Regions from separate parts of the Pseudomonas sp. G3-19 genome, predicted to be linked through region 1. Evidence: predicted binding sites of a transcription regulator. Region 1 holds the regulator's gene; each other region holds the start of a gene.
The links. Region 1 encodes sigma-54, which starts transcription at its own class of promoters, with help from an activator protein. Its sites were predicted from a motif close to ANTGGCATNNANNTTGCTNT; they were not measured.

Region 1 (5,651 bases):
GCTGCACTGGTTTAAGTCTTCTATAAAAACAATCCAGGGCTGACTATGGGCACTGAAACACTGGCGATTGGCGGTGGGCGCATGTTTCGTTACGCGGTCGGGTCGCTGTTGCTGCTGGCGGGCATGACCCTGCTGGCCGTGCACGGGCTGGAATGGCTGGATCTGCAGCCGCGATTGTCACGCGCATTGCAGGGCGGCGCGATCTGCGCCCTCGGCACGGCGCTCGGCGCGGTGCCGGTGCTGGTGATCCGGCGTATGCCGCAGAGGCTCAGCGATACGCTACTGGGTTTCGGCGCCGGCGTGATGCTGGCGGCGACTGCGTTTTCGCTGATCGTGCCGGGCATCGCTGCTGCCGAAAGTCTGGGCCTGACACCGTTGGCCGCCAGCGGGCTGATTTGCTTCGGCATCATGCTCGGTGCATTCGGTTTGTATCTGGTGGATCTGAAACTGTCCGGCGCCTCACCGGAAATGCTCGTCGGTACCCCCGAGCACCCGGTGATTCCGCCGCGCATCTGGCTGTTCGTCTTCGCCATCATTGCTCACAACATCCCGGAAGGCATGGCGGTGGGGGTGTCCGCTGGCGGCGGCATGCCGGATGCCGACAGTCTGGCGATGGGCATCGCCTTGCAGGATGTGCCAGAGGGATTGGTGATTGCGCTGGTACTGGCGGGGGCGGGAATGTCGCGGGTCAGGGCGTTCTTGATCGGTGCGGCTTCAGGGTTGGTCGAGCCGGTGTTTGCACTGCTCTGTGCCTGGCTGGTCAGTCTGGCGGAGCTGTTATTGCCGTTGGGGCTGGCGCTGGCGGCGGGGGCTATGTTGCTGGTGGTGACGCACGAAGTCATTCCGGAATCGCGCCGCAATGGTCATGACAAGCTGGCCAGTCTTGGCTTGCTGATCGGGTTTTGTCTGATGATGGTGATGGATACGGCGTTGGGTTGAATATCAAAAGATCGCAGCCTGCGATCTTTTGATCTTTTGATCTTTAAACGATCAACCACCCTCATCGAAGTAGTTGTTGATCAACGCCACCAGCGCATCCAGCGCTTCCTGTTCCTGATGGCCTTCGGTGCTCAGATAGATCTTCGTACCCTTGCCGGCGGCGAGCATCATCATCGCCATGATGCTTTTGCCATCCACTGTGGTTTCTGGCGTGCGACCCACTCTGATCGTGCAATCCGGGAACTGGCCCGCCACCCCGACGAACTTGGCCGACGCTCGGGCGTGCAGGCCCAGTTTATTGATGATTTCGATTTCCAGAGCAGGCATCGCGGTGTGAATCCTTTAAGTGAGGTCGCGGTGGCGAACCTGGACGTTCTTCAGGGTTTTCTGCAGGGCCTGACCCAGACGTTCGGTCAGGTAAACGGAGCGGTGATGCCCGCCGGTGCAGCCAATGGCAATGGTGACATAGGCGCGATTACTCGCGGCAAAGCGTGGCAGCCATTTGTACAGGTAGCCGTAGATGTCTTGAAACATCTCCTCAACCTCCGGTTGTGCAGCCAGGTACTCGGCGACCGGTGCGTCGAGACCCGATTGTGCACGCAGTTCCGGTTTCCAGTAAGGATTGGGCAGGCAGCGCACATCGAACACCAGATCCGCGTCCACCGGCATGCCGCGCTTGAAGCCGAACGACTCGACCAGAAACGCCGTGCCCGGTTCCGGCTGGTTCAGCAGTCGCAGCTTGATGGTGTCACGCAACTGGTACAGATTCAGATTGGTGGTGTTGACCTTGAGGTCGGCCAGGTCGGCGATCGGGCCGAGCAGGGCGGTTTCATCTTCGATCGCTTCGGCCAGCGAGCGGTTGGCAGTGCTCAACGGATGGCGCCGGCGGGTTTCCGAGAAGCGCTTGAGCAGGGTTTCTTCGTCGGCATCCAGATACAACACATCGCACTGGATGTGCCGGGCACGGACTTCTTCAAGCAGTTCGGGGAAACGCGACAGGTGGCTCGGCAGATTGCGTGCATCGATCGACACGGCCACCAGCGGCTGGGCCAGTTCGGTGTGAATCAGGGCGCGTTCGGCGAGTTCCGGCAGCAGACCGGCCGGCAGGTTGTCGATGCAGTAGTAGCCGTTGTCCTCAAGGACATTCAGGGCGGTACTTTTACCCGAGCCGGAGCGGCCGCTGACGATGATCAAACGCATGATTAATGACCGTTCTGCTCGCTCAGGACGACCTGATACAAGGCTTCGTTGCTCGGTGCGCTGCGCAGTTTTTCGCGCACTTCCTTGCGATCGAGCATGCTGGCGATCTGGCGCAGTAATTCCAGGTGGGCATCGGTGGCCGCTTCCGGGACCAGCAGTACAAACAGCAGGTCGACCGGTGCGCCGTCGATGGCATCGAAATCGATGGGGGCATCAAGGTGCATCAACGCGCTGATAGGCGCTTCGCAGCCTTTGAGGCGACAGTGGGGAATGGCGATGCCGTTGCCGAAACCGGTGGATCCGAGTTTCTCACGGGCTACCAGGCTCTCGAAAACATCCTGCATGGCCAGATCCGGCACTTCTTTATGGATGAGGTTGGCAATCTGTTCGAGGGCTTTCTTTTTACTGCCGCCCGGCACGTTCACCAGGGAACGGCCGGGGGTCAGGATACTTTCAAGTCGGATCATGGGTTGGGAGTGTTAACGACCTGTCGCGCCCTGAAGGAGGCTCTGGGTCTTTTCCTTATGCTTTTTGAGTTGGCGATCCAGCTTGTCGGTCAGTGAGTCGATCGCAGCGTACATGTCAGTATCTTCTGCGTTAGCGACCACTTCGCTGCCGGGTATATGCAAGGTGGCTTCGATTTTCTGCTTGAGCTTTTCGACGCACATCGTGACTTGCACGTTGGTGATCTTGTCGAAATGGCGCTCCAATCGTTCGAGTTTCTCGTTGATGTAGGTGCGCAGAGGTTCGGTCACTTCCAGTTGGTGTCCACTGATGTTGACTTGCATACAGCTTCTCCTTCGTTGCCAGTGCATAAAGCGGCAGGCCGAAGAGCCTGCCACTGGAACGCTGTAACGTGGCTTACATCAACCGCTTGCGTTCGCTCGAAGGCGCGATCCCGAGGGATTCGCGGTACTTGGCGACGGTGCGGCGAGCCACCTGAATGCCTTGTGCCTCCAGTAAACCAGCGATCTTGCTGTCACTCAACGGCTTTTTCTGATTTTCCGCCGCAACCAGTTTTTTGATGATCGCGCGGATCGCCGTCGACGAGCATTCACCGCCTTCGGAGGTGCTGACGTGGCTGGAGAAAAAGTATTTCAGTTCATAAATACCGCGCGGGGTATGCATGAATTTCTGCGTGGTGACCCGGGAAATCGTCGATTCGTGCATGCCGACCGCCTCGGCGATGTCATGCAGGACCAACGGCTTCATGGCTTCATCGCCATACTCCAGGAAGCCGCGCTGATGCTCGACGATCTGGGTGGCCACCTTCATCAGGGTTTCGTTGCGGCTTTGCAGGCTCTTGATGAACCAGCGTGCCTCTTGCAACTGGTTGCGCATGAAGGTGTTGTCGGCGCTGGTGTCGGCGCGACGGACGAAACCGGCGTACTGCGCGTTAACCCGCAGACGGGGCACTGACTCCTGATTCAGCTCGACCAGCCAGCGTTCGTTATCCTTGCGCACAATGACGTCGGGCACCACGTACTCGGCTTCGGTCGATTCGATCTGCGAGCCCGGACGCGGATTGAGGCTTTGCACCAGTTCGATGACCTGACGCAACTCGTCTTCCTTGAGCTTCATACGCCGCATCAACTGGCTGTAGTCGCGACTGCCGAGCAGATCGATGTAATCGCTGACCAGACGTTTGGCTTCGTTGAGCCACGGGGTCTTGGCCGGGAGCTGACGCAGTTGCAGCAGCAGGCATTCGCCGAGGTTGCGCGCGCCGATACCGGCCGGTTCGAACTGCTGAATGCGGTGCAGAACGGCTTCGATCTCGTCCAGCTCGATGTCGAGCTCCGGATCAAAGGCGTCGAGAATTTCTTCGAGGGTTTCGTCCAGGTAGCCCTGATTGTTGATGCAATCGATCAGGGTCACGGCGATCAGGCGGTCGGTGTCGGACATCGGCGCCAGGTTCAATTGCCACAGCAGATGGCTTTGCAGGCTTTCGCCGGCGGACGTGCGGGTGGTGAAGTCCCACTCGTCGTCATCGCTGCTGGGCAGGCTGCTGGCGCTGGTCTGGTAGACGTCTTCCCAGGCGGTATCAACGGGCAGTTCGTTAGGAATGCGCTCGTTCCATTCGCCATCTTCCAGATTGTCCACCGTCGGGGCGGCTTCCTGATAGGACGGTTCCTGAATGTCGGTGTTGGGTTTTTGTTCGGCGTTGTCGGCCAAAGGATCGGTATTGTCGAAGTCGTCGCCTTCTTCCTGGCGTTCGAGCATCGGATTGGATTCCAGGGCCTCCTGGATTTCCTGTTGCAGGTCCAGGGTCGACAATTGGAGCAGGCGGATGGCCTGTTGCAGCTGCGGTGTCATCGTCAGCTGCTGGCCCATTCTCAAGACTAGCGATGGTTTCATGGCAGGGGCTTAACACCTTATTCGCCGGCGCGCATGCGCCATCCACTACAGGGCGCCGGAGCGCCAAACTTAAGCAAATTATATGCCTGAAACTGTCGTGTTTGCCTAGAGCGCTGTAACAATAAAAGCGTATAAAAAGCCTGCTTCATCGATACAGCACCCGGAGGCTGGCCAAGTGCCTTGGTGCTTACAGGCGGAACTCGTGGCCCAGGTACACTTCCTTCACCAGATCGTTGGCAAGGATGGTCGCCGCATCGCCTTCCGCGATCAGTTGACCGTCGTTGACGATGTAGGCGGTTTCGCAGATATCCAGGGTCTCACGCACGTTGTGGTCGGTGATAAGAACACCGATGCCCTTGGCCTTGAGGTGATGGATGATCTGCTTGATGTCGCCGACCGAAATCGGGTCGACACCGGCGAACGGCTCGTCGAGCAGGATGAATTTCGGTGCGGTCGCCAGGGCGCGGGCGATTTCCACCCGGCGGCGTTCACCACCGGACAGGCTCATGCCGAGGTTGTCGCGGATGTGGCTGATGTGGAATTCCTGCAGTAGGCTTTCCAGTTCCTTGCGACGACCGGCCTTGTCGAGTTCCGTGCGGGTTTCGAGGATGGCCATGATGTTATCGGCCACCGACAGTTTGCGGAAGATCGACGCTTCTTGCGGCAGATAGCCGATACCGGCCTTGGCGCGGCCGTGCATCGGCTGATGGCTGACGTCCAGATCATCGATCAGCACGCGACCCTGATCGGCCTGCACAAGGCCGACGATCATGTAGAAACAGGTGGTCTTGCCGGCACCGTTCGGGCCGAGCAGGCCAACGATCTGGCCGCTGTCGATCGACAGGCTGACGTCGCGCACAACCTGGCGGCTTTTATAGGCCTTGGCCAGGTGTTGAGCTTTCAGAGTTGCCATTACTGGGTTTTCTCGTCGGTTTTCTTCTTCGGCTGGATCACCATGTCGATACGCGGACGCGCTTCGGTGACTTTGCTGCCGGTAGCGCGACCGGCACTGGCCAGTTTCTTCACCGTGTCATAGACGATTTTCTCGCCCTGAGTGGTGTTGTTGTCCTTGTCGACAACCTTGGCCTTGTCGATCAGCACGACGCGGTTTTGCGCGGCGTGGTACTGAATCGTCACGCCCCAGCCCTGAACAGGCT
Region 2 (5,651 bases), 5.2 Mb from region 1:
CAGACGCGACCACAGGCACAGGCGATAAGCGGTTTCCATGGTCGCCATGCCACGCACGGCGGAGGTGTGCTCGCGGGCGTCTTCAAGGCCAAGCCCGACGGCTTCCTCGATGAGCAGGCCTTCAAGGCCTTTGGGGCAAGTGAGGAAGAGTTCGAAACGGTCGGACATGGTATTTCCAGAGCCTTTGGCTAGTGAATCGACAACGCATTGCCGATCCGGTTTTCAATCAGGCGCTTTTCTAAAAGAGCGCCCGCGTGGCACGAAGGTGTGCCGTTCCATCCCCGCTGCTCGGGTTAAAAGAGCTTAGATGCAAGGACAGGTATTAAAGTTGATGAAACAAAATGACTCAAAGCAACCCTTCGTCGAATATTACCCCAGCGTAAACGTGGGTCATTCTCACTAAAGGATTAACCCCATCATCCAGTGCGGGGCCGATCATACCGGGGTTTGCTGAAAAAACGTTCATGAAACCCGTCGTTACTTATGGCTGTAGCACTATTTTCGTTACGTCCTTATGACAAAACGATCATTCCCTCGGTGTGACTCATTGGTTAGAACTGACCACAGGTTGACGTCGCAACGGCGTCAACACCTTGGCTCGCCACGCCGGCAGCGAGCCGCCCAACGGCAGAGTTTTTTCTGCCAGACCTCGGTTGAGGTCAACGCGACGAAAACAGTCAACAAGTGAGGGAAACACCCTATGAGAAGACTTAAGCGTGATCCGTTGGAAAGAGCATTTTTGCGCGGATATCAATATGGCGTTGGTGGCAAATCCCGCGAGCTTTGCCCATTTACTCTACCGTCGGTACGCCAAGCCTGGATCAACGGCTGGCGAGAAGGACGCGGCGACAACTGGGACGGTATGACCGGCACTGCGGGGATCCACAGACTCAACGAACTTCACGCCGTCGGCTGACACAGGGCACTTATTGCAACACGACAATCTGAATTTTTAGCGACTTACCATGCACGTCCTTCCCGGACGGCGGGCTACGGCCCAGGGGCTCCTTCGAGGAGCCCTTTTTTATGCCCGCAAATCATTTGAACTGCACACATAACCTGTGGGAGCGGGCTTGCTCGCGAAAGCGTCGTGTCGGCCACCGCAAATGTTGACTGAAACAGCGCTTTCGCGAGCAAGCCCGCTCCCACAATGGGATCAGCGCAAGGCGGCGATCGCGTCTACCGATTCGCGAATCAGCGCTGGGCCCTTATAGATGAAGCCCGAGTAAATCTGCACCAGGCTCGCACCCGCGGTGATCTTCTGCGCCGCATGCTTGCCCTCAGTGATGCCACCCGCCGCGATGATCGGCAACCGACCACCCAGCTCAGCCGCCAACACCTTCACGGTATGCGTGCTCTTGTCACGCACCGGAGCGCCGGACAGACCACCCGCCTCGTCACCGTGCTCCATGCCTTCGACGCCGACACGACTCAGGGTGGTGTTGGTGGCGATCACTGCGTCCATTCCGGTTTCGATCAGTGCCTGAGCCACCTGCGCCGTTTCTTCGTCGGTCATGTCCGGAGCGATCTTGATCGCCAGCGGTACGTGCTTGCCGTGGCGCAGGGCCAGTTCGGCGCGGCGCGTGGCCAGATCCGCCAGCAACTGCTTGAGCGAATCACCGAACTGCAGGCTGCGCAGGCCCGGGGTGTTCGGCGAGCTGACGTTGACCGTGACATAGCTGGCGTGGGCATACACCTTGTCCAGGCAAATCAGATAGTCGTCCACCGCGCGCTCGACCGGAGTGTCGAAGTTCTTGCCGATGTTGATCCCCAGCACGCCCTTGTATTTGGCCGCCGCGACCCGCGCCAGCAGGTTATCCACACCGAGGTTGTTGAAGCCCATGCGATTGATGATCGCCTCGGCTTCCGGCAGACGGAAGATCCGTGGTTTCGGGTTGCCCGGCTGCGGACGCGGGGTCACGGTGCCGATTTCGACGAAACCGAAACCCAGTTGCGAGAAACCGTCGATGGCCGCGCCGTTCTTGTCCAGACCGGCCGCCAGACCCACCGGGTTCGGGAAGTCCAGGCCCATGACCGTCACCGGCACATTCGCCGGCTTCTTGCACAGCATGCCGTTGAGGCCCAAACGCCCACCCGCGCCGATCAGATCCAGCGACAGATCGTGGGAGGTTTCCGGGGAAAGTTTGAACAACAGCTGACGGGCCAGGGTGTACATGGGCGGCGATGACTCGGGCGGCGAAAAGAGGCGGCGATTATAGCCGGGCAACGTCCCCCGGCGCGAGGCACACAGGTAAATCAGCCTGACTGGCATATGCCTTGCACTTTCAGGGGTATCAGCCCACAGGCCAATGGCGGCGTGCGGGCACGAACAATGGCGTCGTTCGGAGGTTTTGCCTGGGCAAAGCCTGGGACGGCGTTTTTTTTGAAGGTGGCTTTATATGAGTGATTCGTCCGTAGGGCCGCTGGCCTGGGTCAACGGCAGTGATGCCCCGGAAAAGCGTGTGATCAACCTCGGCTTCATGGCCCTGAGCGATTGCGCCTCGGTGGTCGTGGCCGCAACACAGGGCTTTGCCCAGCCCTACGGCCTGACGATCAACCTCAAGCGCCAGGCGTCCTGGGCGACCTTGCGCGACAAACTGGTCAGCGGCGAACTGGATGTGGCCCACAGCCTGTACGGGCTGATTTACGCGGTGCACCTGGGCATCGGCGGCGTCGCCCCGAGCGACATGGCGGTGCTGATGGGGCTGAACCAGAACGGCCAGAGTCTCAACCTGTCCCACGGGTTGCAGCAACTGGGCGTGACCAGTCCTGAAGCGCTGGATCGGCAGGCGCACCAAACCCGCGCAAAACTGACCTTCGCCCAGACCTTTCCCACCGGCACCCATGCGATGTGGCTGTATTACTGGCTGGCGAGTCAGGGCATTCATCCGTTGCAGGACGTCGACAGCGTGGTGGTGCCGCCGCCGCAAATGGTCGCTCACCTGCAAGCCGGGCGTATCGATGGCTTCTGCGTCGGTGAGCCGTGGGCGGCCAGCGCCGTGCAACAGGATCTGGGGTTCACCCTCGCTACCAGCCAGAGCATCTGGCCTGACCACCCGGAAAAAGTCCTTGGCTGCACCCGCGCGTTCGTCGAGCAATACCCCAACACCGCACGGGCGCTGGTGATGGCAATCCTCGAGGCCAGCCGCTTCATCGAGCAAAACCCGGAAAACCGCCGCAGCACCGCGCAGCTGCTGAGCGCCCCGGAATACCTCGACGCCCCGCTGCCCTGCATCGAACCGCGTTTTCTCGGGGACTACGCCGATGGCCTCGGCAATCGCTGGCAGGACCCGCACGCCTTGCGCTTTCACGGCAACGGCGAGGTGAATCTGCCGTACCTGTCCGACGGCATGTGGTTCATGACCCAATTCCGCCGTTGGGGCCTGTTACGCGAGGATCCCGACTACCTCGCGGTGGCCCGCCAGGTCCAACAATTGGATATCTATCGCGAAGCGGCCACCGCCGTCGGTGTCGCCGCGTGGGGCAAGGAAATGCGCAGTAGCCAGTTGCTCGATGGCAAAGTCTGGGACGGCAGCGATCCGGCTGGTTACGCCCGCAGTTTCAAGCTGCACGCCCTGAGCGACGCCGCTCCTCTGCTCGCCCGCCGCTGACAGGAGGCCGCCAATATGCTGCGCATTCTGCTGATCAACGACACCGCGAAAAAAGTCGGGCGCCTGAAGGCCGCGCTGACCGAGGCCGGTTTCGAGGTCATCGATGAGTCCGGTCTGACCATCGACCTGCCGGCCCGCGTCGAAACAGTGCGCCCGGACGTGATCCTGATCGATACCGAGTCACCGAGCCGCGATGTCATGGAGCAAGTGGTGCTGGTCAGCCGCGACCAGCCCCGGCCGATCGTGATGTTCACCGACGAACATGACCCGGGGGTGATGCGTCAGGCGATCAAGTCCGGGGTCAGTGCCTACATCGTCGAGGGCATCCACGCCCAGCGCCTGCAGCCGATTCTCGATGTGGCCATGGCGCGTTTCGAAAGCGATCAGGCCTTGCGCGCGCAACTGCTGGCCCGCGACCAGCAATTGGCCGAGCGCAAACGCATCGAACTGGCCAAAGGGCTGCTGATGAAAATGAAGGACTGCAACGAGGAAGAGGCCTACACCCTGATGCGCCGCCAGGCCATGAGTCGCCAGCAGAAGCTGATTCAGGTGGCGGAGCAGATCATTGCCATGAGTGAGTTGCTTGGCTGAAAACCGCTGAGCGCTTGAAAAGCCCCTCACCCTAACCCTCTCCCAGAGGGAGAGGGAACTGATTGGGGGATAGCGCAATGATATGCCGACCTGAACGATGTTGGGTGAATTCATAATCGACTCGGTCATTCACGTCGCTGAACTCGTTGGAACAACTCGATCAGTCCCCTCTCCCTATGGGAGAGGGGACTGATTGGGGGATAGCGCAATGATATGCCGACCTGAACGATGTTGGGTGAATTCATAATCGACTCGGTCATTCACGTCGCTGAACTCGTTGGAACAACTCGATCAGTCCCCTCTCCCTATGGGAGAGGGGACTGATTGGGGGATAGCGCAATGATATGCCGACCTGAACGATGTTGGGTGAATTCATAATCGACTCGGTCGTTCACGTCGCTGAATTCGTTGGAACAACTCGATCAGTCCCCTCTCCCTATGGGAGAGGGGACTGATTGGGCGATAGCGCAGTGATATGCCGACCTGAACGATGTTGGGTGAATTCGTAATCGACTCGGTCGTTCACGTCGCTGAATTCGTTGGAACAACTCGATCAGTCCCCTCTCCCTATGGGAGAGGGTTAGGGTGAGGGGCTTTTGATCTTTCAAGTGTTGGCACAAATCTGGCTAAGTATTCCGCACAGGTAACCAACGGCGGTTGCCCCACCCACGACAAAGACGTCGCTCACCCCGCTCGCCCACATCGGCGAACCAGGTAGCGGCGTTTTTGCGTTTTGGCCCCACAGCCCGGGGCCGGTGGTGCGGCCGTGGCGGCGCGCCACCTGCTGTGACTCCTTTCGAGATTCTTTTCAGCTGAGGTGCGCGATGAATTCAAGCTTCTGGAAATCCGGCCACACCCCGACCCTGTTCGCAGCGTTCCTGTATTTCGACCTGAGTTTCATGGTCTGGTACCTGCTCGGCCCGTTGGCGGTGCAGATCGCCGCCGACCTGCACTTGACCACACAACAACGTGGTCTGGTGGTGGCGACACCGATTCTCGCCGGCGCGGTGCTGCGCTTTGTGATGGGCATGCTGGCCGATCGTCTGTCGCCGAAAACCGCTGGCCTGATCGGTCAGGTGATCGTGATCTGCGCGCTGTTCGGCGCATGGAAACTCGGCATCCACAGTTATGAACAGGCGCTGATTCTGGGACTGTTCCTCGGCATGGCCGGTGCTTCGTTTGCCGTGGCCCTGCCGCTGGCTTCGCAGTGGTATCCACCGCAGCATCAGGGCAAGGCCATGGGCATCGCCGGCGCCGGTAACTCCGGCACCGTGTTCGCCGCGCTGATCGCCCCGGTGCTGGCTGCGGCGTTCGGCTGGAGCAACGTGTTCGGTTTCGCCCTGATTCCATTGATCCTGACGCTGGTGCTGTTCGCCTGGCTGGCAAAAAACGCCCCGCAGCGGCCCAAGGCCAAAGCCATGGCCGACTACTTCAAGGCCCTTGGCGACC
Region 3 (5,651 bases), 700 kb from region 1:
CAGCGGGCTGAGGAAGAAACGGTCGAACCAGCCTGGCTGACTCGCATCGGCAAACGAACCGGTGCCCGAGTAGGTGATGCGCGCATCGGCGACACGGGTCGACGACACGGTGTTGTCGGTGGCGATGTCATCGGCACGCACCAGACCTGCGATCCGCACCAACTCGTCGCCGGTGTTGAGGGTCATCCACTTCTCGCCGCGCACGGCGATGATGCCGTTGGGCAACACGTCGGCCACGGTCACGGTGATCGAACCGGTCAGGGTGTTGCCCTGCGCCGCCTTGCTGTCGCCCTTGGTCGCGCGGTCGCCGCTGTAGCCGACGTCGAGGCTCAGGTCATTGCCACCCAACGGGTTGTTGGTGGTGCCACTGCCGCCGAACAGCGAAGTCAGGCCGATGCCGGTCTTGCTGTTCTTGGCCACTTGCGAGTTGGCGTTTTTGCTGGCCTGAGTCTTCTCGTTCAGGGTGATGGTGATGATGTCACCGACCCGGAATGCCTTGCGGTCGCTGTACAGGTTCTGCTCGAAGCCGGCCTGATAGATCGAGCCGTTGTTGGCCGCAGACGGCAATGGCGTGCGTGGCAACACCGGAGCGTAATAAGGGTCATTGGGCTTGGGCGTCGGTGCGACGCAGCCCGCGAGCGAGACGACCCCACCCAATGCCAGAACAGATACGAAGCGTTTCATGACCCTACCTCACGGTGTTGCTGGCGACCTCATGGCCGCCCCATAGACTTGATTACAGATTCTGCGTTACGAACGAGAGCATCTGGTCGGCGGTGGAAATCACCTTGGAGTTCATCTCGTAAGCGCGCTGAGTGGTGATCATGTTGACCATCTCCTCAACGGTGCTGACGTTGGAACCTTCCAGGGTGTTCTGCAGCGTGGTACCGAAACCGTTCAGGCCCGGGGTGCCGATTTGCGGCGCGCCGGAAGCAGCGGTTTCCAGGAACAGGTTGTTGCCCACTGCTTGCAGACCGGCCGGATTGATGAAGTCGGCGGTTTGCAGGTTGCCGATCACCTGAGCGGCCGGGTTGCCTGGCACTGTGATCGACACGGTGCCGTCGGTGCCGACGGTGAAGCTCTGCGCGTTGTTCGGGATGACGATGGCCGGCTCCAGGGCGAAACCGCTGGCGTTGACGATCTGGCCGTTGGAGTCGAGGTGGAAAGTACCGTCACGGGTATAGGACGTGGTGCCGTCCGGCTGCAGGATCTGGAAGAAACCGCGACCGTCGATGGCCATGTCCAGCGGCTGCTCGGTGGTTTGCAGGCTGCCGGCGGTGAAGTTTTTCTGCGTGCCGACGATGCGCACACCGGTACCCAGTTGCAGACCCGACGGCAGTTCGCTGTCCTGGGTCGACTGGGCGCCTGGCTGACGCTTGATCTGATACAGCAGGTCCTGGAACTCGGCACGGTCACGTTTGAAACCCGTGGTCGAGACGTTCGCCAGGTTGTTGGAAATGGTGGTCAGGTTGGTGTCCTGGGCGGACAGACCGGTTTTGGCAACCCATAGAGCCGGAAGCATTCGATTCTCCTCGTGCGCCTGTTTTACGGCGCGACGTTCTGATAATTAGCTGATCTGCAAGACCCGAGCCATGGCCTGGTCGTCGTCTTTGGCGGTGTTCATCATCTTGACGTGCAACTCGAACTGCTTGGCCAGGGCCAGCACCGAGGTCATTTCTTCCACGGCGTTGACGTTGCTCGACTCAAGGAAACCCGACACCAGTTTGACGTTGGCATCGGCCGGCGCCGGCTGGCCGTCCTTGGTGTAGATCGAGCCGTCGAGGCCTTTGTTGAGGTTCTTGATGTCCGGGTTGACCAGTTTGATCCGGTCGACTTCCGCCATGACGCGCGGGCCTTCGCCCATCGCACGAATACTGATGGTGCCATCTTCACCGACTTCGACCTGCTGCTCCGGCGGCACGGCGATCGGACCGCCATTGCCGAGTACCGGCATGCCGTTGCCGGCGCGCAATACGCCGAGGGCGTCGATGTTCAGGCTGCCGGTGCGCACGTAGCTTTCGCCACCGTTGGGGTTCTGCACGGCAATAAAACCGTTGCCGGTCACGGCGACGTCGAGGTCACGCCCGGTCTGCACCAGCGAACCGGCGGTGAAGTCGGTGGCGGGCCGTTCGCTCATGGCAAACGCACGCGCCGGAAAGCTGTCACCGAACACCGGCATCGAACGCGCCTGCTCCAGGTCGCGCTGAAAACCATTGGTGGAGATGTTCGCCAGGTTGTTGGCATGGGCCTTTTGCGCCAGTGCGTTCTGACTGGCGCCGGTCATTGCCACATAAAGGTACTTGTCCACACTCTTTCCTCTGCATGCCGGACGTTTGCCGCCCACCGCTGTACTGCTGAGCCATAAGCAATTTGCAGACCAACTTTTTTCTGGCGGCTTGCGGCCCGGTAAACAAAGGACTTGCGGGGTTTTGCGGGGAAATTGGAAATGTATCGAAGTCGAAAAACCGGCGGTGTTATGCCGCTGGGCGGCAATCCCGATTGTTGCAGATGGAAAAAGAACCTGTGGTGAGGGGATTTATCCCCGATGGGCTGCGCAGCAGCCCCCCAATCCATACATTGTGGTGTAACAGATGAACCGCATTCGCTGGTTTGGGGCGGCTTCGCCACCCTTCGGGGATGAATCCCCTCACCACAAAAGCTCTTTTCACCACAGTGTTGCTGTTAACTCTCGGGGTCTTTACCAACTTCGTATTGGCGGAGCTTATTAGCGATGGTGGTATGCGAAACCCCCAACCGCTTACCCAGTTGCCGACTGCTCGGGTGTTCGGAGTACAGCCGCTCCAGTACGGCTTTCTCAAAACGCCCGACGATCTCGTCCAACCCACCCTCCAGCGAGAAATCGCCAAGCGGCTGACGCACGCCGTAATCCGGCAGGCGAATGTGTTCGACCTTGACCGTGCCGCCCTCGCACAGCGAAACCGCCTGAAACAGCACGTTCTCCAGCTGCCGCACGTTGCCCGGCCAGTGGTAATGACTGAGGCGATCCATTGCTGCCGGCGCCAGTTTCGGCAGCGAACACCCGATCTGGCGGCTGGCCTGATCGAGGAAGTGCTCGACCAGCGGGGTCAAACCGTCGAGGCATTCGCGCAGCGGCGGGATGTGCAGCGACAACACGTTCAAGCGGTGATACAGATCCTGACGAAACTCGCCGCGCGCGCACAACTCGGACAAGTCGACCTGAGTGGCGCAGATCACCCGCACATCCAGATACACCTCTTCATCACTGCCGACCCGGCGGAAACAGCCGTCCTGCAGAAAGCGCAGCAACTTCACTTGCAAGCGCGGGCTCATTTCACCGACGCCATCGAGGAACAGCGTACCGCCCGCCGTCAGTTCCAGCAGGCCGAGCTTGCCTTCGGCGCGCGCGCCCTCAAAGGCACCGGGGCCGTAGCCGAACAGTTCGGTCTCGGCCATCGACTCTGGCAGCCCTGCACAGTTGAGCGCCATCAGCGGCGACTGCCCACGCGGACTGGCGAGGTGACAGGCACGGGCCAGCAATTCTTTGCCGGTGCCGGTTTCGCCTTCGATCAATAGCGGCGCATCCAGCGGCGCCATGCGCCGCGCTTCACGCACGACAGCGGCCATCACTTTCGAACTCTGGAAGATACTGTCGAAGCCACGCAATTCCTGTTTGCGCACGTTATAGATGCGCTCACCGACGCGGTCGGCGCGGTGCAAGGTCAGTACCGCACCGGCCATGGCTTCGCTATCGTCGTGCTCCGATTGCAGCGGCGCGATGTCGGCGAGAAAGATGTCGCCCTTGACCTTGACGCGCATGCCGTTGATTCGCGACTTGTTGGCGCGCACCAGTTCCGGCAAATCGAAATCCTCGGCATAGCGCGACAGCGGAATCCCCGGCACTTCATCCACGCGCACTCCGAGCAACTGCGCCGCCGCGCGGTTGGCCGCAACGATCGAGCCGCCCATGTCGATCGACAGCACCGGGAATTCCAGCGCGCCAAGCAACGCGTTCAACTCCATGTGCCGACGCTCGCTGGGCATCAGCCCGACGCGTTTGACGCCGAACACCCCGGCAATCGCCTCAAACTTCGGTCGCAGCGCCTGAAACTGGATGTTGATCAGATTCGGGCAGTGCAGGTAGATCGCATTGCCGTGCTCGCCGCCGACCTCGCCGCGTGCAACGTTGATCCCGTACTCCACCAGCAGGTTGAGGATGTCGCGCAGGATGCCGATGCGGTTTTGGCAGTGGACTTTGATACGCATAAAAGGAGGCCCGACAAGGATGAGGGGTTGAACACAATCCCTGTGGGAGCGGGCTTGCTCGCGAAGACGGTGTGTCAGTCGCCATTCATTCAGCTGACACACCGCTTTCGCGAGCAAGCCCGCTCCCACAAGAGATTTGCGCTGCGGTTTTGCCTGACTTTTCTGTCGAGGCACGCAGATAGTTGTCAAGATTATGTGACAGCCACAGCCCTTTTCAAACCTGCAAATCACCGCAAATGCGTGATATCAGTCAAAGCGTAACGATTTATTTACGAAATACGGCGATTGTTCCTACTAGGAACGCACTCAACCTGCTGCACGCCACCGCACTCTCGGGTAATTCTCAGTCCATCGCTGGACATAACAAGAACGAATTCCCCTAGCAGGAGAGCAGTATGAAGCAGACGCAATACGTGGCCCGCGAGCCCGATGCGCAAGGTTTTATCGACTACCCCGCCGAAGAGCATGCGGTGTGGAACACGCTGATCACCCGCCAGTTGAAAGTGATCGAGGGTCGGGCGTGCCAGGAGTACCTGGACGGTATCGAAAAACTCGGTCTGCCCCACGACCGCATTCCGCAACTGGGCGAGATAAACAAGGTGCTCGGTGAGACCACCGGTTGGCAGGTGGCCCGCGTCCCGGCACTGATCCCCTTCCAGACCTTCTTCGAATTGCTCGCCAGCAAACAGTTTCCGGTGGCCACGTTCATTCGTACCCGCGAAGAACTGGACTACCTACAAGAGCCGGACATTTTCCACGAGATTTTCGGCCACTGCCCGCTGCTGACCAACCCATGGTTCGCCGAATTCACCCACACCTACGGCAAACTCGGCCTGCAGGCCACGAAGGAAGAGCGCGTGTACCTGGCGCGCCTGTACTGGATGACCATCGAGTTCGGCCTGGTCGACACCCCACAAGGCAAACGCATCTACGGCGGCGGCATCCTGTCCTCGCCGAAGGAAACCGTTTACTCGCTGTCGGACGAGCCCGAGCATCAGGCCTTCGATCCGCTGGAAGCCATGCGCACACCGTATCGCATCGACATTCTGCAGCCGCTGTACTTTGTCCTGCCGAACCTCAAGCGCCTGTTCGATGTCGCCCATGAAGACATCATGGCCATGGTTCGCCAAGGCATGCAGCTGGGTTTGCACGCACCGAAGTTTCCGCCAAAACCGAAAGCCGCGTGATCCGCGACTTTTGCTGAGAATTGAGTCTGTCAGTCGCCGTCACTTTGGTTTAGCGTGACGGCATTGACGGGCCGATAGCTTCTATAAAAAAAACACACTCGATTTCAGGAATCACAACATGTCCACTTTGAACCAAGCCCACTGCGAAGCCTGCCGCGCCGATGCGCCACAAGTCAGCGACGAAGAACTGCCGATCCTGATCAAGCAGATCCCTGACTG

Region 2: ACOYXI_RS00535 (CmpA/NrtA family ABC transporter substrate-binding protein) is a predicted target of sigma-54. The motif match lies at 2,265-2,284, and genes of this name have one in related genera.
Region 3: ACOYXI_RS27015 (flagellar basal body rod protein FlgF) is a predicted target of sigma-54. The motif match lies at 2,363-2,382, and genes of this name have one in related genera.

The regions. Positions count from the first base shown of each region.
Region 1 is NZ_JBMPIQ010000003.1:5,223,142-5,228,792, forward strand. Features, by position in the region: gene ACOYXI_RS23705 (superoxide dismutase) at 1-15, shown strand, start outside; gene ACOYXI_RS23710 (ZIP family metal transporter) at 46-939, shown strand; gene ACOYXI_RS23715 (HPr family phosphocarrier protein) at 991-1,266, opposite strand; gene rapZ (RNase adapter RapZ) at 1,282-2,139, opposite strand; gene ptsN (PTS IIA-like nitrogen regulatory protein PtsN) at 2,142-2,606, opposite strand; gene hpf (ribosome hibernation-promoting factor, HPF/YfiA family) at 2,619-2,927, opposite strand; gene ACOYXI_RS23735 (RNA polymerase factor sigma-54) at 3,001-4,494, opposite strand; gene lptB (LPS export ABC transporter ATP-binding protein) at 4,682-5,407, opposite strand; gene lptA (lipopolysaccharide transport periplasmic protein LptA) at 5,407-5,651, opposite strand, start outside.
Region 2 is NZ_JBMPIQ010000003.1:47,722-53,372, reverse strand. Features, by position in the region: gene rlmKL (bifunctional 23S rRNA (guanine(2069)-N(7))-methyltransferase RlmK/23S rRNA (guanine(2445)-N(2))-methyltransferase RlmL) at 1-168, opposite strand, end outside; gene rmf (ribosome modulation factor) at 701-916, shown strand; gene ACOYXI_RS00540 (quinone-dependent dihydroorotate dehydrogenase) at 1,157-2,176, opposite strand; gene ACOYXI_RS00535 (CmpA/NrtA family ABC transporter substrate-binding protein) at 2,400-3,611, shown strand; gene ACOYXI_RS00530 (ANTAR domain-containing response regulator) at 3,627-4,202, shown strand; gene ACOYXI_RS00525 (nitrate/nitrite transporter) at 5,027-5,651, shown strand, end outside.
Region 3 is NZ_JBMPIQ010000003.1:5,922,533-5,928,183, reverse strand. Features, by position in the region: gene flgH (flagellar basal body L-ring protein FlgH) at 1-684, opposite strand, end outside; gene flgG (flagellar basal-body rod protein FlgG) at 737-1,522, opposite strand; gene ACOYXI_RS27015 (flagellar basal body rod protein FlgF) at 1,568-2,308, opposite strand; gene ACOYXI_RS27010 (sigma-54-dependent transcriptional regulator) at 2,683-4,245, opposite strand; gene phhA (phenylalanine 4-monooxygenase) at 4,641-5,432, shown strand; gene ACOYXI_RS27000 (4a-hydroxytetrahydrobiopterin dehydratase) at 5,551-5,651, shown strand, end outside.